Linked DNA regions of Parashewanella spongiae. The protein of the gene in region 1 interacts with the protein of each later gene in a pairwise test. Links are inferred from orthologs where the notes say so. Each region holds a gene or a part of one and is shown on either strand. Other genes may lie near its edges. The genes, in order: moeA and mobA.

Region 1 (12,276 bases):
ATATCGTTAAAATATTCTTGATGAGAATGAGCCTGCTCAACGGTTTCGCAAATGCCCCAAAAAGAGACAATAGGTAAAATTTGCGGTTGCGAGTGCAGATCGCGGCCGCCATAAACGCCAATTGTACTGTGTTCATCAATTGGCATAGCTTTACAAATAATGGGGTTTTCAGCATGTGACCGATACACATTTATTAATTCAGTTTGGTGCTTAAGTTTATTTCGAAAATAACTAAGGTCGGTCAATTGTATGTATTCACTGTCCATTCCATCCACTCGTTTGGAGCCACCTGAAGGCCGCGACTCAGGTACGCTACTAATGGTTCTTACTGGAGGAAGTTTTTCTTCTATGTCAAAAGTATATGTCGCTTTCACTGAGGGATTTTTTTTGGACTGATAGTACATTTGCACAGTTCCAAGCTTTTTATGCAAATTAGTACGCTGCTCTTTTATTTTTTGGAGACGTCTATGGGCAAAATTGCGGTGGAAAACTTGAATTTTGTAGGCGCTTTCATCCAGATGAATATAATCATCGGCTTGCTCTTGGGTTATGACACCGCGATCGACAAGTTGTTTCGCTGCGCGTTCTGTTAATGTTGCTGTGGGTTTTGTGGGACGTTCCTTAAGTCCTATTTTTGCTAATATTTCGAACCCTTTTTCTTTGAAGCTTGGTTTGGTGTGTTGAAGAATCTTTTCCTCTTCAGAAAATAACTTTTTGATGGCTAATGCTGTATTGTAGTGTTGCTCTACTCTTGCTTGTTCTTTAGCTTTGGGGGCAAGCGTTGGATCAACGGCCGCCGTTGAATGTGGAGCAGGGCGATCAGGTAATAATTTGCCCACCCATTGCTTTGAATCAAACTGATTAACAAAGACAAACTCATCAGTTACGCTATCTTCAGGAGCATCAACACAAGTAAAGTCTTCATAGCTTGGACTTTGCTGAGTTTGTTGTAATGAACTTGAGCGAGAAGAGCCATCCATATTTACTACACCATCAGTAAGTTACATAAGCAATAAAATGCGATGAATAAACATAAGTGTAGTAAATGGTTGGTGTGTTCGGGGATGACGGTTACGATAATACGAAATTAAACGGCTCTACGATTACCGTTTCCCCTGACAATAGTTGGCCTTGTTCCCGAGGAATATGAATAAAACAGTTTGCTGTACTCATTGAGGTTAACATTCCTGAACCTTGCGCACCGGTCGTTGCTACACTGAGTTGGCCTTGGTTATCATAAGTTAATACCCCTCGCTGATATTCAACGCGGCCGGGTTTTCGGCGAATGTCATTGGTTAATATAGCTTGTACTTTTAAGCGCGGGTTTTGCCCTTGTCCTTGCATTTTCTCAATCAATGGCATCACCAATTGATAAAACGTCACCATTGAAGCAACAGGATTACCGGGTAATCCACAGAAAATGGCATTATTAAGCTTGCCCATGGCAAAGGGTTTACCGGGTTTCATGGCTAAGCGCCAAAAAGTGATTTCGCCAACTTTATCTAAGACTTGTTTGACATGATCGGCATCACCGACTGATACGCCACCAGATGTGAGCACGAGATCGGCTTGCTGAGCAGCCTGATTAAATGCTTGTTCAATGGCTTGTGGACAATCTTCAATGATCCCAAGATCTAACCATTCAACTTGCGCTTTACTGAGTAACCCCTTGATTGAATAACGATTAGAGTCGTAGATTTGACCTTTTTTAAGTTCAGTGCCGACAGGCTTGAGCTCGTCACCGGTAGAGAAAAAAGCTACTTTGAGTTTGCGAATGACGCTGACTTTATCCATGCCTAAGGTGGCTAATACACCAAGTTCAGCAGCGCGGATCCTCGTGCCTTTGCTCAGTACGGTTTGCCCGACATTAACTTCTTCACCTAATGTGCGTATATTCGCACCTTGTTTTTTTGGGTGGGTGATAGAAATACGATTATCTTTAGCTTGCGTGAGTTCCTGCATTTGAACGGTATCCAAGCCATTAGGAACAGGCGCGCCAGTCATGATGCGAATGCAGCAACCATCATGCAATTCACCTGAAAATGGATGGCCTGCTAACGCGGTGCCTACTAATGTCAGCGAGGTAATCGATAGGCTATGATCTAAGTCGCTAAAGCGAAACGCATAACCATCCATTGCAGAGTTATCAAAAGGCGGTAAATTAATTGAAGACTGGATGTCGCCTGCCAACACAAAATCGAGCGCATCGGCTAAATCTAGTGTTGTCGTTTCTGAAATGGTATTGACCTGCTTGAGCAGCATGGGAAGTGCATCATCAGGGTGAATTAATTCAGGTAATGCGCAAGGATCAATAACAGAAGGCATAGAACAACTCTTTAACGTGTCAGCGGTATAATTGTAAGCATTATGCCACGGCTTTATTGGCTGTTGAAAATGAAAGTCGATGTAACTTTGATCTAAAACCAAATCATCATAGAAAACAAGATGAACTTCTAAATAAAAATTATTCCTATTTAACAAAGGCTTAGTTGTGCGGTTATGTTGCTTTTATCAAAAAGGTGGCGCAAAATACCGTGCAGTGAATCGAAGTATCGCTAAAGTTAGATACTGATAGACAAAAAGAATTGAGGTAAGGCTATGTTATCTAAAGCAATGATTGGCAAGTTGAACGAACAGATTAATTTGGAGTTCTTCTCTTCAAATTTGTATTTGCAGATGAGTGCATGGTGTGAAGACCAAGGCTTTGATGGTGGCGCTAAATTTATGCGTGATCATGCGGCTGAAGAAATGGGTCACATGCGTCGATTATTCACTTACGTGAGTGAAACGGGTGGCGTGCCGCTGATTGGTGCAATTGACGCCCCGCCGTCTGAATTTAAGTCTCTGTTATCATTATTCGAATACACCTATGAACACGAACAGATGATCACAAATAAGATCAATGAATTGGCGCATGCGGCGTTTACTAATCATGATTATTCGACGTTTAATTTTTTGCAATGGTACGTGGCCGAGCAGCATGAAGAAGAGAAACTCTTTAAATCTATCGTAGATAAAATTCGCCTCGTCGGTGAAGATGGCAAGGCATTGTTTTTCATTGATAAAGATTTAGAAGCGATGGTTGGCCAAGGTCATGACAGTGTCATGAATGGTCAAACCTCAGTTGAATAAGATACGCTAGAGCAAGATAACGAGAGTAAGGAAATTGGAGCATTAACATGGACAGTTTTGCGATAATAGGATTTACCTTTGGTTTAGTGGGGTTTTTGTTTGGGATGATGGCATTGGTTCGACTTACAAGACTCGAAAATCATCTTAAAGATAAAGACATAATCGATGTCGATTATGATACACAAAAGCCAAATTAGCGCTCTCTAACAGTTTTAATATAAAAGCAGCCTCGGCTGCTTTTATATTATCGAACAGCTTTTAAAGGATTAATTACTGTAATTGATATAACTTGCTTTTCCAACGAGTGCTTTCCGATATTGACGAATATCTTCGATACTGAGCAGCGGCATTTGTTGTTGCTCGCTGTAGGCCAAAACTTGTTTGCCTTTCGCCATGGAGCCATCGGGGTTCATTAATTCACACAACACACCCGCAGGGTTTAATTCGGCAAGTTGCATTAAATCAACGGTGCCTTCGGTGTGGCCTGTGCGCCCAAATACTCCATTTTTATGTGCTTTTAGTGGGTACACGTGTCCGGGTCTCGCTAAATCTTGAGGTTTAGCATGCTGTGCCACTGCCGCTTTGATCGTTGTTACTCGATCTGCGGCAGATACCCCAGTAGTGACTCCTTTAGTGGCTTCAATGCTGACGGTAAATGCGGTGCCATATTGACTGTTGTTGCGTTCTACCATGGGAGGTAAGGCTAATTGATCAACTTGAGCTGCGGTTAAACATAAGCACACAATGCCACTACAGTCACGAATGAGCAATGCCATTTGCGCCACCGTGAGGGTTTCGGCGGCAAAAATCACATCCGCTTCGTTTTCACGGTTTTCGTCGTCCATGAGCAGAACGCCTCGGCCTTGTGATAGCGCCGATATGGCCTCATGAACACGAGATACTGCTTTTGTATTATCTGAACGATGTTTAAAAATAATAGACTGATCCATAATCATTTCCTGTAAGTCCTATCTTGCTTTAAGGATGGTTTGGATCAGGGCATGCGGAGATACACCGAGATCACCAGCAAAATACAGTATAGCTGATGAAAAAAGTGCAGCTGTATGAGGGGCGCCTAGATAAAAGCGTCCCTAAAACAGCAAAATAGCGAAGCCGAGCACAGGCTGTCATCGGTTTCATATTCTCTTCCATCCGGACTTAGGATGACGATGAAACGTGTCATAACATTACCATCGGCTTTGGAATGTTTTATCAAGGGGATAAAAGTCACCAAATCTGCTGACCCTAACATCAAGGAAGTTGATATCAGGCGCTCGCGGGCTTTTGTGTTGAATCAAGTCAACACAATTACCGCCGGTGGGGAATTGCACCCCGCCCTGAGAATGTGCATTTTTACTATGCGAGGTATAGTATGCGGATTAATCATCAGCTTGAAAAGATAAAATTTAATCAAACAATATGACAGACAAACAACCAAAATGCTGGTGGGTATATATGATTGAGTGCGCCAATGGGCATTTATACACGGGTTGCACCAATGATGTTGAACGGCGGTTTAATGAGCATCAAGCCAATGGCGCTAAAACGGCTAAATTTTTAAGAGGAAAAGGGCCGCTGAAGTTAGTTTATCGTGAATATGTAGGTTCACAAGGCGACGCCTTAAGACGAGAAGTCGTCATTAAAAAAATGAAAAGAAAAAACAAGCTGATCTTGTGTACATTGGGCTGATGTTTTTGGGGGCAGGGCTGGAGCCGATTTTGGTTGGTAAAATCAGCATCCCTCCCTGCGTCGGGAAGTAGGTTATAGAAGGTTATACCAATTACAGTAATTTTCTGCTGCGTTATCGTTTTCTTATTTGGAATAACCAAACCTCACAAACTCTGCCTTGCATAAAATAAACAATTTATCGCTGCAAAAATAATCAAGAAAGTTCAACAGACCCTAGTCATCGACAGACACTGGGCCATCAATGTGCTTGAAATGTAAGCTGCCAGAGCCTGCATCAATAATCTTAAGCCCTTTGGTGTATTCAACATTAATGCCGCCTGAGCCATCATCGATAACCACCTCTCCATCAACGTGGCGGATATAAATGGAACCAGACCCATCATTAATGGTGGAATTTCCCTTAATATTTTCAAGGTTAATGCTGCCCGAGCCGTCGTTAATGTCGACGCGGCCATTGGCATTAGTGACATCAATTGAGCCTGAACCATCATCAATATCAATCATTTTTCCGCCATTGATGTCAATACTGCCAGAGCCATCGGCAATTTTGATATTTTGCATCACGTTGTCGATGGAAATAGAGCCTGAACCATCCTTAATATCCAATTTTTCACCACCATCAATATTGATACTGCCAGAGCCGTCGGTTATTGCGATGTCAGCTTGAACGCCGTTTATGATTATAGAGCCAGAGCCATCGTGAATGTCCATGGCCATTGCTGCTGGCACAGTCACCACTATATCAATATATGGGGAACGATTAAAATTTATGCTTGAGTCAAACTCAGCGACTAACTTGGCATGATGGCCATCTTTTTCGAGGGTTAACGTTGGCTCGATATCACGGTAAGTATTAATGTCCGCTTCGACACGTACATTAGTTTGTCCGCGGACACCTTTAATGGTTAATGCGCCAGCCCCAACTTCAGCATTTAATATTGAAAGATCCGCTGCATTGAGTTGAAGTGTTTCATGGCTGGTATGGGTTGGCGGTGTCGCGCCATTAACGTTGATTATGCATCCTGATAAACCAACAGTGGCGATGACGATAGCGGCAATTGAACTGAGTTTCATGTTGATGTCCCTATTAAATGTTATGTCCGGTAACTTCGTATTATCTTATTGTTACGAGTATTTGCAGATCTTATGCCAACTGTTAACATGCTGATTTAAAAAGGGTAACGTATATTCAATTGGCAAGTTGTTAAATTTGACCTCACTTTAGAATGATTTTGACGACAATTTGGTGAAATTGGTTACTCTATTTAGGATGCTCTAAGTAGATGATAATGATATTTTATTCTCTATAACGTACATTTTAATTTTTTCAAATTGGCTGTAATCCATTGGTTTTATTGCTTCTGCTAAGTCTTTTATTGTTGCATTTTTGGGGGCTTTATTTGATAACGTGTTGGGCTCGCCTTTTAACCATATTTTTATTAGTTGTGCTTGAGCACCACTGCAGTCACCTCGATAATTTTTACGTAAGATAGATGTTGTTTCAAAGGTAACTCTTAATTTTCCCGCTAGACGTTCCCAGTTTCCACCTTGGCAACCTACATGAGATAGTAATTCAGATATTTGCTCGTAATCTTTAATTGATATTGCTTGTGTGTAAATGTCCGGCATTACTTCATCAGCCTCTAAAACTGGCTCTTTCACTGGAGTCATAGTAGGCCGACACTGCAGTAATAGTTGACGAGCGGCTTGAGCCTCTTCGTGGGCACGAGCTTGATTTATAAGTTCACGTCGAATTTGTGTGATTGCTTGCGAATAAAGTTGTTTGAAAACCGCTGGTTCACTATAGGTGAACGCCTTTAATGCAGATAAATAGCTGATAGGCCTTCCATTAAAGTTTTTCTTTAAAGCTTCACTAAATAATTCATGTGTTATTTGGCGATAATTATGGTGATTATCCATCTGAGCTACTTTAATATTATTAGCAGTTGCACCAAGATTACCGAAGAATGTTCCATAAGATTCTGATAATTTATCATCAAATAATTCAGTCAGTTCCATCAAGTTGTCGTCTGTTAGTGACTTTGCTAGATAATTTTGTTCTGCGATTGAAAGTGCACTACGATTTGTTTCAATGTGCAGTGTATTTTGCTGTGTATTTTGGGAGGAGTTTGCGTATTGAGCTGAGCCACTGGTATGAATGTGGTAGTGGTAATGATTATTAACCGCCATATAATTGATAACCTGAAAGAGTGATAATCACAGTTTAAGTTATACTTTATTAGCAATTAAGTTAATCTTTGTTAATTTAATGGCTTAAGTGGTATTTTTAACTGTTTTTTGATGATTGCTTGAAGCTGGTTGCAATTAAATTCTAATAATCTAACGAGCGAATAAAGCAATATAAGTAGCAAAATATTTTGTCTGCTTTAACCTAAACGTTCATGATAGGCATAGATGTCATGAGCGTTTACTTTAATCTCAGCAGGGTAAATTCCTCGCCGCTTGCGGCGGACTAACGACTTTATCTAACTAATTGATACCTCGCCCCTTGGGGCGGGGTGATTCATTAACTATTTGCTGCAAGCTACGCCTTACTATCAGCCACTTTTTCTACGCTTGAGAACGCAGTCAACTGATGTTTCTAGGGAGCGCCACGAAGCGCTTTATTCTGTTGCGGGATTTGTCTCAACGTATACGCAGCCAAGCGATTACATGGCCATAAACCAGAGACAGCAACGTTATTATTTATAATAAGTCCATCAGGTTGAAACGTACCTGACGGGATAATTACCAGTTCATCCCGAAATCTGACGGGCATGCATAATGGGTAACCGCTATGACATGAAGCCCTGTGACAAAGGCCTTGAATAAAGGTTGAGATGCAATGTAGGCCGCAGCATCAAGCGAATTCAGTTAAGCGTCGTAAATCAAAAAATGAAGATGGGGAGTCTTTCCTAGTTGACGAACCCTGACACAAACAGAGAAGCAACTGGTAAATGCATCTGTTTGATCTTCCGGCGTAATATGAAGTGGCATGTATTGAAGGAAATAAAGTGAACGTGGGAGAGCCTGAGTGTTGGAAGGTAGTGACTTCCACTATCCGAATATAAGGTAAACCGAAATTTCAGATAGGGCGCTCAGGCAGTCGGATGAGCCCATAGTACCGTTAACCTAGAAACATCAGTTGACTGCGTTCTCAAGCGTAGAGAAAATGGTTGATAGTAAGACGTAGCTTGCAGCAAGTAGTTATTCTACTTGCAAAAGTTACAACGCAGATAGCAGTCATTTTAGCAAGCTTGTGAGCGTAGAGCTCTTCACTCACTGGGTGAAAAACATGGTAATAAAATCATCGTATTGCTCAAATAGTTACTCGTATACTCAGCGTTCAATTGATGTTTTTAGGGTTAACCGTGAAGACAACATAACTTTACATCAGGGAAGGGGCTCAGTGTTACACCCGTTTTTTAACGTAACTTTTGAGGTGAAATTGCCATATGGCTAACACTCCAGTAAATATCAGAATATTACAGCGAAAACTTTACTTACGCTCAAAGCTTAACTCGGAGCTACGATTTTACAGCTTGTACGATAAACTCAGTCGCCTAGATATACTCGAAGAAGCCTATCGACGATGCAAAGCCAATAAAGGCGGAGCAGGAATTGATGGCATCACATTCAGTTATCTAGAGCAGCAAAAGAAAGTCGTTGCGCTGTTAAAAGAAATTCAAACTCAATTACAACAGAAAAACTATCGACCTAGCCCAGTCAAACGAGTAGAAATACTCAAAGACAACGGCAAAACGCGGAAACTTGGGATCCCGATAATCAGTGACAGAATTGTGCAAATGGCGATGACAATAGTGATGCAACCCGTCTACGAACCTCATTTACATGAACACAGTTATGGCTACCGACCATGTCGAAGCGCCCATCAGCGTAGAGACGGTCAACAGAAAATGGCGAATAGAAGCAAGCCGATGTGGCACTCCGCAAGGCGGAGTTATCTCTCCACTACTGGCTAACATCTATCTCAACGATTTCTGTTTGAAAATACACGAAAAAACACCGTGTAAAATCGTTACCTATGCAGATGATTTTGTTGTACTTCATAAGCAAACCTACACACAAGAGCAACTGGACTGGATAACACAGCAATTAAGTGATGAAGGTCTGAAGCTAAATCAAAGTAAAACCCACTGTGTGGATATGGGAAAGCTGATGAATGAGTTTGATTTCCTCGGTTTTAATTTTCAACGGATCACAGGCCTCATCAAAGGCACCAGTTACATTAAGATACAGGCGTCTAAGAAGAGCCAAACAAAGCTGAAAAATAAAATCAGAGACATAGTGAAGCATCGAACCTCAAATACACTTGGCGTACTGATAAATAAGGTTAATCAAGTTCTGAGGGGATGGAAACACTATTTTGGTGGGATAGGTTATCCCAGAGGTGTATTTTTCAGAATAAATGGATTTGTAGTAAACCGGTTCTATCGCTGGCATCGTCGCTTAAGTCAACGTCGAAGCAAGTATCTATCACGAGGTGCTTACGAAAAATTACGCCAAGCTGGTCTTGAGTATTTACCCACGACAAGATGATAAGCAAAGTGAAGGGGCTGAGAGAAGTGTAACAACAGAGCCGTGTGAGGGAAAACCTCATGCACGGAATCGAAGAGGGGCTGCTGGATAAGCGATAGCGAAGCCAGTAGCCTACTCTACTTCAACGGATCACAGGCCTCATCAAAGGCATCAGTTACATTAAGATACAAGCGTCTAAGAAGAGCCAAACAAAGCTGAAAAATAAACTCAGAGCCATAGTGAAACACCGAACCTCAAATACGCTTAGTGTTCTGATAAGTAAAGTAAATCAAGTTCTGAGAGGGTGGAAACACTATTTGGGTGGGATAGGTTATCCCTGAGCGATATTTTTAAGAATAAATGGATTTGTAGTAAACCGATTCTATCGATGGCATCGCCGCTTAAGTCAACGTCGGAGCAAGTATCTATCACGAGGTGCTTACGAAAAATTACGCCAAGCAGGTCTTGAATATTTACCCACGACAAGATGATAAGCAAAGTGAAGGAGCTGAGAGAAGTGTAACAACAGAGCCGTGTGAGGGAAAGCTTCATGCGCGGAATCGAAGAGAGGCTGCTGGATAAGCGATAGCGAAGCCAGTAGCCTACTCTACATGAACGCTCCCAACCGATTTATTTAGGGTTAAAGTTTCAATTATTGCTGTGGTTTTTGGTGGTTCTTGCCCATTGCTTCAGCTACTTCTGGTGGCATGTAGTTTTCATCATGTTTGGCGAGGACTTCTGTTGCTTCAAGTTGATTAGGGCCAATTAGGATCCCTTGTGCCACAATACCTTGACCCTCACGGAATAAATCGGGCAATAAATTGTCATAAGTGACAATGATTTCTAGCCCAGTCGCATCATGTACAGCAAATTGGATGTGTAAGCTTTCAGGATCTCGTTGCAGTGAACCTTCAGAAACCATGCCACCAATGCGAATGCGTTGGCCAATTTGTGGCTTGATACCAGTGTTTTTTTTACCTTGAACAACTTCTGAAGGGGTGTAAAACAAGTTTAAGTTAGTATTCAGGGCATAGAGCAATAAAGAGGTGATTGCCGCTACGCCGAGTATTAATGTCGAGGCTAAAATCAGTCTTTTCTTACGTCTCAGGTTCATTTTTTGCTCTCCGTGATGCTTTAATTCGTTGTTCACGATTATGTTTCAATGTGATATTTTTAAGCACTTTATTCTCTTTGGTCGCGCTTGCATAAATCAAAATAGCCAAACTACCAAAAGTGATACCGTAAGATACCCACACATAGATCGCGTATCCGCCCATGTTTAAAAAGTCTTGAAACGAATCAAATTGCATCTTTGGCTCCATTTTTCTGGCTTGCTAACTGTTTTACCCAAGGTCGCATGCTGCATCGTTCGATAACTTCAGCTTTAAAGCGTAATGTAATAATGGCGCCAGCGATTAATCCAAAGCCAAGAATGTTAAGCAACAAGGGGTAAAGCATATCAGTAGTCATAGCTGATTCTTCGGTAATTTTAATGGTCGAACCTTGATGCAAGGAGCTCCACCATTCAACTGAATACTTAATAATAGGAATATTAATCACACCGACGATAGCTAATATGCCCGCCGCTCTAGCGGCTACGACCTTATCTTCGAAAGACGCATAAAGCGCGATCACTCCCAAATATAAAAAGAGTTGCATTAGTTCAGAAGTCAATCGTGCATCCCATACCCACCAAGTCCCCCACATGGGTTTACCCCAAAAAGATCCTGTGATTAATGCAATAAACGTCATCATAGCGCCAACAGGAGCGATAGATGCCGCTGCCCAGTCGGCCATTTTCAATTGCCAGACTAATCCGGTAAAAGAGGCAACAGCCATCGATACATAAAGAGACATAGATAGCGACGCAGCCGGTACATGAATAAAGATGATGCGGTAGCTGTCACCTTGTTGGTAATCGGCCGGCGCAAATATTAATCCCCAAATCGTGCCGATCAATGTTAACGAAAAACCAAGTCCGGCAAACCAAGGAAGAAACTTAGCTGAAAGTTGATAAGCTTTCTCTGGTGCGGCATAGGGATGTAACCATTTCCACATTTAATTTGTACTCACTTTTAAAGCAGCGCCAACAGCGAATGGCGCCATGATTAACGAACCGATTAACATGGCTGATATTATAGCCAATTGACCGCCATAGGGTAAATTCATTCCGGCAGCATCTATTGCACCTGTCGCAAAAATTAATACTGGAATATAAAGGGGAAGAATTAATAAACTCAGTAAAACGCCACCTTTATTTAACCCTACCGTTAATGCAACGCCGATAGCTCCCAACAAACTTAATACAGGGGTTCCAAGCGCAAGCGTAATGATTAACGCGATATAAGCGCTTGACTCGAAATTAAGCAGTAAAGCTAGCAAAGGTGAAATTAACACCAATGGAATACCCGTTAATAACCAATGTGCCAGTATTTTTGCAAGTACTAATACTGTTAAAGGTTGTGGGCTAAGAAGCATTTGCTCAAGTGTTCCATCGTTATAATCGGCTTTAAATAATCGTTCTAAAGACAACATGGCGGAGAGTAATGCGGCTACCCAGATGATCCCTGGAGCTATACGAGCTAACACATTGGGTTCAGGCCCTACGCCCAAGGGAAACAAGGTGATCACCATAACAAAAAATAACAAAGGATTGAAAATGTCACCACGATGACGGATCGCAATCGAAATATCTCGTTTGAGTATGGTCAAGAATGCGCGGGTGTAACTGATATTGATGTTTGGGTGTCTATTCATCTGTGCCACTCAATAAAATTCGCCGCAATTGCTGTGATGAGATTACACTGAGATCTTGATGGCTGGTAAAAATGACACATCCACCACACGCAATATGCTTTAAAAAAAGGTGCTCAAGTTGCTCAACGCCTTTCTTATCAATAGCAGTAAATGGTTCGT
Region 2 (12,066 bases), 5.1 Mb from region 1 along the record:
TTATACTTGGTTTTTCGATTACAGTTGGATCCCGATTATGCCCACCGTGATAATAAGCAAGGGCTTGTCGAAGTGTTTCTTTACTAAAAAGCTTAGGCGTACGAGCAATAAAACTTTTATTTATGCTTCTAAAGTCAACCAAGGGGATTTCGTGATCTTGGTGTGTTTGTGTTGTCCCCTGACTCTGAAAGTATTCAGCAGATGCATGAGCAAGGTTAGACACTGATGTGATTTGAATAGTGCGGCTAACTGGTGTTGACATTTCAATGCGAGTTAATTTTTAAAAGTCAGAGCATTATAGCGATATTGTCTTAATGTAATAAATTAAACATTGTTCACTATTTGATAGGCTGGCAAATACCACAAAAAACCGTGGTGCGCTGACCGAGTTTTATCTCTGATAATAAATGACCACAGACATCACAAGTTTGGTTGCCACGGCCATATACATGGAGTTTTTGAGCAAAATAACCAGGCTTTCCTTCGGCGTTGGTAAAATCTTTGAGAGTGGTACCACCTTGGGTTATTGCCTTCGCCAAAATATCTTTTACTGCACTCACAAGTTCACCTAAGCGAGCGTGATCCACTTGCCCTGCAGCGGCGCTTGGATTTATTTTTGCCTTAAATAAGGCTTCATTGGCATAAATGTTACCGACCCCTACCACCATATGATTGTCCATTAAACACAGTTTAATGGCCTTTGTCTTGCCGATAAGTGCAGTGGAAAACTGTTCTACATTAAAACTGTCTGTTAGTGGCTCAGGGCCGAGCTTAGAGAATAATGGATGATTTTCCATTGGCAGCTCGTACCAAAGCCATGCACCAAAACGACGAGGATCGTTAAATCTCAATAGCTTTTTATTATCGAGTACCAAGTCAACATGATCATGTTTTTCAATAGGGGTATTAACAGGAAGTACGCGTAAACTACCAGACATTCCAAGGTGAATGATGGTCGTACCCGCTTGGGTTTCTACCAGCAAATATTTAGCGCGGCGATATACAGCACGAATTTTTTGTCCAATAATATTTTGAGCGACATCAGGGATCGGCCATCTCAAACTTCTGTTGCGAATAATAAGTTCAACAGGTGTTTGATTGATTAAGTGGGGCGCAATGCCCTGACGTGTCACTTCTACTTCAGGTAATTCAGGCATCGGATTCTTGATTGTTTTTGGCTTTTATCATCATAAGGTATTTGCGAGAGCATGAAAATTATCTTACGTGATTTTTTGCGATATTTTAGGATTTAAAAATTTCATGATCTGCACCATTTGTTGTTGGTTTGGGTTGGTGAAAATTCCCAGTAAGTAACGATGAATGACGAAGACATCACTCCGTCTGACTTAAAGCTTAAATGCGGCTAATAGGGGATTTAGCCAAAACGTCAGTTTCATGAAAAACCAATAAAAGTACACTTGCGCAGCACTCAAGTTATTGAACTAATTTAGGTAATAAGTGTTGACGTTGACTGGGTGGGATTAAGTACCAGTTGCCAGAAGATGTTTTTAATAAGCCTTTATCAGGAAAAAGTAACCATACTTGCTCGGCAGGAGAATCTGCAATGGTGAGTATGAGTTCAAGGGGATCTTCAGTCGGTATATCGGAAAGTGTAACGGGAGATACTTGGACATTATTCCAAGCCTGTTTCCAAGCTTGGCAATTGGATACGCGACGATCACACTGACCTTTTTTATTATTTTGGCTAAACCATACTGCATCAAGCTGTAATTGCGACAGGTGAATATTCTGATCAAAAAGAGGTTGCGCTGAGCTCGGAATATCAGTGGTTTTCTGCTGCAAAAAAGACAGTGTTGCGACCATAAAAATACAACAAAAAATAATGATATTGTTCCATTGCCTACGAGCTAATGCCATAACGTTTACTTGAATTCAGGTGATGATTTGAGTTTAACAGCTTATGAATCAATTGTTGATTCTATGGTATTAAAATTAGTGAAATAGTGACTGTTAAACATCACCTTGCAGCAATGCTCTTGTTCACACCATTTCATCACCTTTCGCTGATCAGAAGCAAGATAACTGTTTAAGCTGGTGGCTAATGTAGTTTTCACTAACATGATCACTGGGTGGGTTTTTAGCTCATCACAGGCAATGGCTAGATTAGCGTTATTATTAATCAGTTGTTGTTCAAGTTGCTGGTATAAATTGCTTGGTAATAGAGGCGTGTCACAAGGCACAATTAATAATAAGTCGGCCTGACAATGATTAAAAGCGGTTTGAATCCCAGCTAATGGCCCTAAAAAACCCCGTTGCTTGTCTTTGTATACGGGGCAGTCGAAATTTTTATAGGTATCGATATTGCGATTCGCAATGATATTGAGCTGTTGTACTTGCGGGGTGATAGCATCAATGACGTGTTTGATTAATGGTAACCCTTGGTATTCAACTAAACCTTTGTCTTGATACCCCATACGTCGGCCTTGGCCTCCTGCAAGGATAAAAGCTTCTGTCACTGATGTCATAGGAATTAAAATTAACAGGAATTTGGTGGGATTTTAGCAAAAAAATAGCCGGATGATGAGTCCGGCCACAAAGAGTGTGTGAGCAATGTTGTGCTTGCAGACTCAAATAAGAAAATTCGCAACCAACATACCGTGAATTTTCTTAAGTGAGTTTTGGAACGCAAGCTAATAGTAATCATTCTCATTATTGTTCGCAAGTGTTTTGTTCACATTTTTATCAATTAATTTAATGCCAAAACGATAAAATGCCCGCTAATCCAGCTGTGATAGTACTTTGCTGCAATTGGCGAGATTGAATATGCTCTTCTATACTCCGATTGTTTGTTGAGAAATCAACGTCAGAGACAAGGAAAGGTTATGAAGTTACGGATAAGTTATCTTGCATTGTGTATTGGAATGATAAATGGCGCAGCTTATGCTGCAGAAGGCCGCAGCTCCTATCAACATGAAGCAAAGCTTGTGTATAGCTCAAACAGCGATAACTCAGACAGTAGTTATTGGAAAGGTGCGTACCGTTATTATCTCGACAATGTTGAGAAAAGTAACCGTCCTTATAATTTAACGGGATTTTTAAGCCGGACATCAAATTTTGGTGTGAACTACATTGAAGCCGATAAAAAGAAAAATGACAATCTTGTTCTAGATGGTCAGTATTTTCTAGATTCTCAGTGGTATATTTCTGGTAGCTATGATCGTTCAGAATCGAATAAATATGATAATGAACAAGACAGTTATGGTGTTTCAGTTGGTTACTTTTTCACAGAAACGGCTGCTATTTACGTAAACTATGAACATTCGGAAGATGATTTAACCAAGAAAGATCTAACAAGCCGTAAAGTGACTGAGGGTGACACGTATGGTATTGGTGTCGAGAGCTATACGGCGTTTGAAACAACTTCAGGTTTGTATTTAAAAGCCGGCATCGGCCGCAGCTCTTGGGATACTAAGCAAACTTCTGCGACAACGCAGACGAGTTCTTCAGGTGATCTGACTTATTACTCTGCAGACGCGGATTGGTATCTTATGGATACGCTAAGTATTGGTCTGGGTTATTCTCGGCAAGACGGTGATGACAGAGACGAGGAAGCTTTCGAAGGTAATGCCAGTTATGTTTTAAAGTTGACGGACTCTATTACAGCTAAATTCAATGTAAATAAGCTGTTTAAACCAGATATTGATGGTGTCTACTACTCGGTTGGATTGAGTGGTCGTTTTTAGTTGAGGCCTGTGGAACAAAAGTAGGCCTTTGTCCTTAAACCTAAATAAATTGGTTGGGAGCGTTAATATACGCAGAAAAAATTATTGATAGCAAGGCATGAATAGCAGCTAGTAGTGGTTATCGACATACAAAACTGTCGTTACTTCGTTACTACTTGCAAAATTTATAACGCAGCTAGCGGTGATTTTGGCAAGTATATGAATGTTCAGCACTCACCTGATGGGTGAATTCGGGTTGTTTAATCTTGTATTTAACTTCAATAGATTAAAGTTAAATTGTGCGTTCAATTGATATGTTTAGGTTAAATTATGATCATAAAGCCAGTTGCTAAATTCAACTGGCTTTTTATTGTGCGACTATAATAAAGCTTGATATTTTATAATAAAGTTTGTCATTTTTTGCTTGTTTGTACCGTTTATCGTCTGGGTAAATCAACTCGCTTTTGCCCCAAAATCATTTAGAACATTAAACCTAAAAACATCAGTTGAACGCTGAGTATACGAGTAACTGTTTGAGCAATACGATGATTTTATTATCATGTTTTTCATCCAATGAGTGAAATGCTCTACGCTCACAAACTTGCTAAAATGACTGCTGTCTGCGTAACTTTTTCAGGTAGAACAACTGCTTGCTGCAAGCTACGCCTTACTATCAGCCATTTTTTCTACGCTTGAGAACGCAGTCAACTGATGTTTCTAGGGAGCGCCACGAAGCGCTTTATTCTGTTGCGGGATTTGTCTCAACGTATACGCAGCCAAGCGATTACATGGCCATAAACCAGAGACAGCAACGTTATTATTTATAATAAGTCCATCAGGTTGAAACGTACCTGACGGGATAATTACCAGTTCATCCCGAAATCTGACGGGCATGCATAATGGGTAACCGCTATGACATGAAGCCCTGTGACAAAGGCCTTGAATAAAGGTTGAGATGCAATGTAGGCCGCAGCATCAAGCGAATTCAGTTAAGCGTCGTAAATCAAAAAATGAAGATGGGGAGTCTTTCCTAGTTGACGAACCCTGACACAAACAGAGAAGCAACTGGTAAATGCATCTGTTTGATCTTCCGGCGTAATATGAAGTGGCATGTATTGAAGGAAATAAAGTGAACGTGGGAGAGCCTGAGTGTTGGAAGGTAGTGACTTCCACTATCCGAATATAAGGTAAACCGAAATTTCAGATAGGGCGCTCAGGCAGTCGGATGAGCCCATAGTACCGTTAACCGTGAAGACAACATAACTTCACATCAGGGAAGGGGCTCAGTGTTACACCCGTTTTTTAACGTAACTTTTGAGGTGAAATTGCCATATGGCTAACACTCCAGTAAATATCAGAATATTACAGCGAAAACTTTACTTACGCTCAAAGCTTAACTCGGAGCTTCGATTTTACAGCTTGTACGATAAACTCAGTCGCCTAGATATACTCGAAGAAGCCTATCGACGATGCAAAGCCAATAAAGGCGGAGCAGGAATTGATGGCATCACATTCAGTTATCTAGAGCAGCAAAAGAAAGTCGTTGCGCTGTTAAAAGAAATTCAAACTCAATTACAACAGAAAAACTATCGACCTAGCCCAGTCAAACGAGTAGAAATACTCAAAGACAACGGCAAAACGCGGAAACTTGGGATCCCGATAATCAGTGACAGAATTGTGCAAATGGCGATGACAATAGTGATGCAACCCGCCTACGAACCTCATTTACATGAACACAGTTATGGTTATCGTCCATGTCGAAGCGCCCAGCAAGCGGTAAAAGTCATTGAAATGAGCCTAAAACAAGGCTATCAGCACGTACTTGATGCTGACTTGAGCGCCTATTTCGATACCATCCCGCACGCTAAGTTGATGGCAAAAGTAGAAAGGCGAATAAGCGACAGCAGCTTTCTGAGTTTGCTGAAAAGCTTTATCAAAGCGCCCATCAGCATAGAGACGGTCAACGGGAAATGGCGAATAGAAGCAAGCCGATGTGGCACTCCGCAAGGCGGAGTTATCTCTCCACTACTGGCTAACATCTATCTCAACGATTTCTGTTTGAAAATACACGAAAAAACACCGTGTAAAATCGTTACCTATGCAGATGATTTTGTTGTACTTTATAAGCAAACCTACACACAAGAGCAACTGGACTGGATAACACAGCAATTAAGTGATGAAGGTCTGAAGCTAAATCAAAGTAAAACCCACTGTGTGGATATGGGAAAGCTGATGAATGAGTTTGATTTCCTCGGTTTTAACTTTCAACGGATCACAGGCCTCATCAAAGGCACCAGTTACATCAAGATACAGGCGTCTAAGAAGAGCCAAACAAAGCTGAAAAATAAACTCAGAGACATAGTGAAACACCGAACCTCAAATACACTTGGCGTACTGATAAATAAGGTTAATCAAGTTCTGAGGGGATGGAAACACTATTTTGGTGGGATAGGTTATCCCAGAGGTGTATTTTTCAGAATAAATGGATTTGTAGTAAACCGGTTCTATCGCTGGCATCGTCGCTTAAGTCAACGTCGAAGCAAGTATCTATCACGAGGTGCTTACGAAAAATTACGCCAAGCTGGTCTTGAGTATTTACCCACGACAAGATGATAAGCAAAGTGAAGGGGCTGAGAGAAGTGTAACAACAGAGCCGTGTGAGGGAAAACCTCATGCACGGAATCGAAGAGGGGCTGCTGGATAAGCGATAGCGAAGCCAGTAGCCTACTCTACTTAAAACAAAAATGCAATTAACATTTTAATATTGTCGTTGTTCTATGATATTCATTTTATGATGCGATCATACTAAAAAGTGTGCTCGCGAGTATCAAGTTATATGGACAGACTTGCTCAATACTATCATTCCTGAGTTGAATCTATCCTCGATAAACTCAAGTTCAAATTCATCTTTGAGAAAACTTATCATTCCACTTTTTAACGTATTATTACCATGATATCCAGTTATGATCGATGTTATGTTGTTTTCATTGTTTTTTTTGTGGTAACAAAATAATAGTTTTGCGAAAGCTAATGGAACACCTCGAATATGTGTACCATTGCCTGAATGTCCTTCGAAGATTTTATCCATATGCAAATCGATACAATGATTCATTAAGCCAACATTTTTTTTATATATTCCTTCTGTTATCCCTTTATCAATCATGCTTGCAAAATTATCTTTTTCAAGCGGCGCAAGTTGAGCATGTATTTGTGAAGGAGTACTCATGTCACATTTGTTCATTATTTTTTCTAAATACCATATTTCAGCGTCAAATTCCTTAGCCTTAATACATACTTTAATAAAGGCATTGTAAATGGCAACATCAGGCTTGATGCCCCATTGTTGCATTAAGCTGGCTGTATCATCATCGCCCAACACCAATGATTTGGCTTCTGAATAACGCCCTGTTTCAGCGCAGGCAGCCAGCAAATTCAGGCAAGCGATTGAATCAGCCTTTAGTGGTAGATGAGGTGCCATCACAGGCTTATCACCACACACCAGTTGCCAAGCACTATCAAACTGGCCCGTTTTAGCGCATACCGTGATAAAGGAACTGTAAACGGGAACATCAGGCTTGATGTTCCATTGTTGCATTAAGCTGGCTGTATCTGTATCGCCCAACACCAATGATTTAGCTTCTGCATAACGCCTCGCTTCAGCGCAGGCAGCCAGCAAATTCATGCAAGTGATTTGATTGGCCTTAAATGGCAAATGAGGTGTCATCAAGGGCTTATCACCACACACCAGTTGCCAAGCACTATCAAACTGGCCAGTTTTAGCGCATACCGTGATAAAGGCACTGTAAATGGCAACGTTAGGCTTGATGCCCCATTGCTGCATTAAGCTAGCTGTATCGCCATCGCTCAACACCAATGATTTGGCTTCTGCATAACGCCCTGTTTCAGCGCAGGCAGCCAGCAAATTCAGGCAAGTGATTGAATCAGCCTTTAGTGGTAGATGAGGTGCCATCACGGGCTTATCACCACACACCAGTTGCCAAGCACTATCAAACTGGCCCGTTTTAGCGCATACCGTGATAAAGGTGCTGTAAACGGCAACATCAGGCTTGATGCACCACTGCTGCATTAAGCTGACTGTATCGCCATCGTCATCGCCCAACACCAATGACTTGGCTTCGACATAACGTCCCGCTTCAGCGCAGGCCGTCAGCAAATTTAGGCAGGTGATTGAATCTGCCTTTAGTGGTAGATAAGGTGCCATCACAGGCTTATCACCACACACCAGTTGCCAAGCACTATCAAACTGGCCTGTTTTAGCGCATACCCTGATAAAAGCATTGTAAATGGCAACATCAGGCTTGATGAACCACTGCTGCATTAAGCTGGTTGTAGCTGTATCGCCATCGCCCAACACCAATGATTCGGCTTCTGCATAACGCCCCGTTTCAGCGCAGGCAGACAGCAAATTCATGCAGGTGATTGAATCTGACTTTAGTGGTAGATGAGGTGCCATCACAGGCTTATCACCACACACCAGTTGCCAAGCACTATCAAACTGGCCTGTTTTAGCGCATACCCTGATAAAAGCATTGTAAATGGCAACATTAGACTTAATGCCCCATTGCTGCATTAAGCTGGCTGTATCGCCATCGCCCAACACTAATAATTTGGCTTCGGCATAACGCCCCGCTTCAGCGCAGGCCGTCAGCAAATTCAGGCAGGTGATTTTATCGGCTTTTAATGGCAAATAAGGCGTCATCACAGGCTTGTCACCACACACCAGTTGCCAAGCACTATCAAACTGGCCTGTTTTAGCGCATACCCTGATAAAAGCATTGTAAATGGCAACGTTAGGCTTGATGCGCCACTGCTGCATTAAGCTGGCTGTAACTGTAGTTGTATCACCCAATACCAATGATTTGGCTTCTGCATAACGATCCATTTCAGCGCAGGCCGTCAGCAAATTCATGCAGGTGATTTGATTGGCTTTTAATGGCAAATGAGGTGCCATCACGAGTTTATCACCACACACCAGTTGCCAAGCACTATCAAACTTGCCAGTTTTAGCGCATACCGTGATGAAGGCATTGTAAATGGCATCATCAGGCTTGATGCCCCATTGTTGCATTAAGCTGGCTGTAGCTGTATCGCCCAACACCAATGATTTGGCTTCTGTAAAACGCTCCATTTCAGCGCAGGCCGTCAGCAAATTCATGCAGGTGATTTGATTAGCTTTTAATGGCAAATGAGGTGCCATCACGGGCTTATCATCACACACCAGTTGCCAAGCACTATCAAACTGGCCAGTCTTAGCGCATACCGTGATAAAGGCATTGTATATGGCAACATCAAGCTCAACGCCCCATTGTTGTATTAAGCTGGCTTCAGCTGCATTGCTTAGCACCAACCTTTTGGCATCTGAATAATTTAAATTTAACTTAATTAATTTCAATAATAGTGTGCATGTTTTCGATTCATAGAACGATTTAAATCGTGTTATGTCACTAAAAATGCCGTCAAAATTAGATGAATGGCTGTCAGAAAACTCGGCCGCTTTGTGTAACAGTTTATGGATTAACCTTATGTCCCATGATGTTTCCATGACCTGTTTGTCGCTTTTTAGGCTGTGAATGATTTCAATAAGCTGCGAAAGTTTAGTGCAACCACCAATTAATACATTTAACTCAATACCCAGTTGATTCTTGGTTTTCTGTTTAAGTTTCCAAGAGTGGATGAGCGCACTAGTCTGAGTAAAAAAGGAATTAGGTGAGGAAGGTGGTTGCTGTATTTGCTTGGTATATCGAATGCTCGATTTAGGAGTAATGGAGCGGGGCTCAGTTGCAAAACGTTGGCGAACATTACTTGGCTTCATACAATAATGAGTCTCTCGTGTGCGAGAGTTAGAGCGAGTCGACGATGACTTATTGTTGAAAAAATCATACAGCTTTTGTCTATCGGTTTTGTTTAATCTTTGATAACCCTGTTGTAAGTTTTCATCACCATCAAACCTTGAAACCTCAAAGTTAAGATAGGATAGAGCTTCGCTAGGGTATTCTTGGAGGCTTTTGAGCATGAATCTATATATTGATTGTTGCTCAGCAGGAGTGCGCACTGTCGCCATCACATTACTCAATAAGTGAGTGAATTAACAAGCTAAGAAATAACGCACTGAAATGATAAATACAAAAATATTCAGCTTTAAGGCATTCTATAAATGTATAACAGAAAATTATCCACCACACAGGGAGCCGTTTGGTAGCTCATAGCTGTATCTCAGACTCAAAAAAATAATGAAATTGTGCGTAAATTGGTTCAGTCCAAAAAATGAGTTAAGAATTATCAAACTATATTATTTTTTAAACTCATTTGTTCCAAAAAAATTATCAAACTTCACGTGAAAACCTGTCAATTTTAGGGTTGATTTAAGCCATTTTATATCAACCTTTATTATCAACAGAAATTTATGTGCTTCATTTTGTTGGCCGTGTCATCGCACTCCTTGCAGGGCACATTTGAATTCGCTCGTGAAAAAATATTAATTTCATAAAGTTGATGTTGATGCGTTATAACCTCGTTAGTGAATATGAGTGCCTAATGCAATAAACCTAAAAACATCAGTTGAACGCTGAGTATATGAGTAATACCAATTACAGTAATTAAATTCTCAGCTCAGAGCTATGTATGTGTTCAAAGTACAAGTGAAATTGATGAAGGCATAGTTATTACCGACATACAAAACTGTCGTTATTACATTGCTACGTTGAGACAATTTTGCGTAGTAATTTGAAAACATACAAGCTCCCGAAGGGCAAGACTAAAGGATTCCATTACTAGGTTACAAGTTTTTGGATTATCCCGAAAGTACTTCAAACTTGCGCCTTGTACTGAAATCCTTTAGCTCTTACTGAGTGGGAAGTTAATTATTGTAATTGGTATAACTGTTTGAGCAATACGATGATTTTATCATCATGGCTTTCACCCAATGAGTGAAGTGCTCTACGTTCAAAAGCTTGCTAAAATGACTGCTATCTGCGTTGTAACTTTTATAAGTAGAATAACTACTTGCTGCAAGCTACGCCTTACTATCAGCCATTTTTTCTACGCTTGAGAACGCAGTCAACTGATGTTTCTAGGGTAAAGCATTGCTGGTGTGATTTATGATTTGAACACGTTTTCATGGGTGAAATTATATGATTGAAGTAGCGCGGTCATTTTTTTTAGCTCCAAACATTACTGCCGAAAGTGATTATCGATCCTCTTGTAACTTGAAATTAATTGAAGACGTATCCACAGAACTTGGCTCAGAAACTGAGTCATCGCTGACTGTGCTCGCCAACAATGTCTGGAAATTAAATCGAGCGACTGAAACAGCCAATGCTGATGCATTGAGAGCATACTTTTGTAATATTCAAACCTTATTACCAACTGCTGATAAAGAACGAATTTCGTTTGCATTAGATAAATATGATTCTGAAGCGGGAGCCATGCAACGAGTGTCGCTTGGGATTGATGGGCAGGTTGTGTTCTCAAAAGAGCTACGGGAAATATCTGAATTTCATTCCGATGAAGGGTCAAGACATAGTGCAACGCGCGATGAGGCTTTGAGAATAAATGGAGAAGAGCTAAAGCAGCTTAAACGGCGTGTAACGGCGGCAAGTATTGCGCCTGAGTTGTTAGATGTAACCGAACAAGTGACTTTCACGCAACAAGAAGGCCCTGTAGAGGTTGATTTTGATTCTAAAGTGGTGACGAGAACAGAAGTTCAGCAAGGAAATGCTTATGTCTTAATAGGAGGCCCACTCAATGCAGGTCAACACAAATTAACCTTCAACGTTATCACTGACCTTGGTTCGGCAACTTGCATTGGGCTGGTTCGCTACCCTTTTATTTCTGATAAAGAGTTAATGACAAAGAAGGTAGAACGTTTTTATCATCACCGTAATACCTTCTTATACCGCAGTTATGAAGGAGGTATTTACTTGTGTGGGGATTTAAAGTTATCACTAGCCCCTCTTGAATGTAAAGACGGAAATACCGTTGAACTGGTGATGTATATTGATATGGAAAAAAGGCAGATTGCCTTTTATCGCAATGGCACGTTGATTGGTAATATGCCTCATGGGCTGAATGGCTATGTTCAGCCTGTTATTGCTTTCTATGCGGCATATGAAAAATGCATCAAACTTGTTAAATATGAAGTCAATGACCCACGGCATGTGCATTTCAAAGCATGGCCTATAACTCACAGTGTTCAACCTTTAACAGAGGAACTTGCCTCATCAAAGCGTCAGTCGAATAACCCATTTTTGTGTTTTGATAGAGACAATATTATGGGCGAGATTCATCTGAACCAAGAAGGCAATGCTGTGTTTAGAGATTCTGAACAATCGGGAAATTCTCTTTGCATGTTAAATAAATCGAT

The links.
Region 2: the proteins of moeA (region 1) and mobA interact in binary tests that used the Escherichia coli proteins (3 or more experiments, as listed by UniProt). The link is inferred for Parashewanella spongiae from one-to-one orthologs.

Annotation. Positions count from the first base shown.
Region 1 is NZ_CP037952.1:5,343,623-5,355,898, reverse strand. Bases 199-3,136 are described here. They hold moeA (molybdopterin molybdotransferase MoeA), read right to left. Parts: upstream 2,326-3,136; coding sequence 1,072-2,325; downstream 199-1,071. Other genes in these bases: ftnA (non-heme ferritin), read left to right, coding at 2,599-3,132; E2I05_RS21305 (hypothetical protein), read right to left, coding at 199-980. Outside these bases: more of E2I05_RS21305, read right to left, coding at 1-198; E2I05_RS22195 (hypothetical protein), read left to right, coding at 3,180-3,329; ribB (3,4-dihydroxy-2-butanone-4-phosphate synthase), read right to left, coding at 3,399-4,082; E2I05_RS21285 (GIY-YIG nuclease family protein), read left to right, coding at 4,552-4,821; E2I05_RS21280 (DUF4097 family beta strand repeat-containing protein), read right to left, coding at 5,035-5,895; E2I05_RS21275 (death domain-containing protein), read right to left, coding at 6,097-7,011; E2I05_RS22190 (reverse transcriptase family protein), read left to right, coding at 8,277-8,804; E2I05_RS21270 (reverse transcriptase domain-containing protein), read left to right, coding at 8,686-9,381; E2I05_RS23100 (group II intron maturase-specific domain-containing protein), read left to right, coding at 9,510-9,701; cytochrome c maturation protein CcmE, read right to left, coding at 10,013-10,474; heme exporter protein CcmD, read right to left, coding at 10,458-10,670; E2I05_RS21250 (heme ABC transporter permease), read right to left, coding at 10,660-11,418; heme exporter protein CcmB, read right to left, coding at 11,419-12,117; cytochrome c biogenesis heme-transporting ATPase CcmA, read right to left, coding at 12,110-12,276. UniProt on the Escherichia coli protein: Catalyzes the insertion of molybdate into adenylated molybdopterin with the concomitant release of AMP.
Region 2 is NZ_CP037952.1:233,079-245,144, forward strand. What follows is about bases 704-3,431. They hold mobA (molybdenum cofactor guanylyltransferase MobA), read right to left. Parts: upstream 2,487-3,431; coding sequence 1,920-2,486; downstream 704-1,919. Other genes in these bases: mutM (bifunctional DNA-formamidopyrimidine glycosylase/DNA-(apurinic or apyrimidinic site) lyase), read right to left, coding at 704-1,157; E2I05_RS00965 (hypothetical protein), read right to left, coding at 1,435-1,878; E2I05_RS00975 (putative porin), read left to right, coding at 2,844-3,431. Also shown: E2I05_RS00955 (hypothetical protein), read right to left, coding at 1-262; more of mutM, read right to left, coding at 339-703; more of E2I05_RS00975, read left to right, coding at 3,432-3,704; ltrA (group II intron reverse transcriptase/maturase), read left to right, coding at 5,016-6,296; E2I05_RS00985 (pentatricopeptide repeat-containing protein), read right to left, coding at 6,511-9,765; E2I05_RS00990 (SPRY domain-containing protein), read left to right, coding at 10,835-12,066. UniProt on the Escherichia coli protein: Transfers a GMP moiety from GTP to Mo-molybdopterin (Mo-MPT) cofactor (Moco or molybdenum cofactor) to form Mo-molybdopterin guanine dinucleotide (Mo-MGD) cofactor.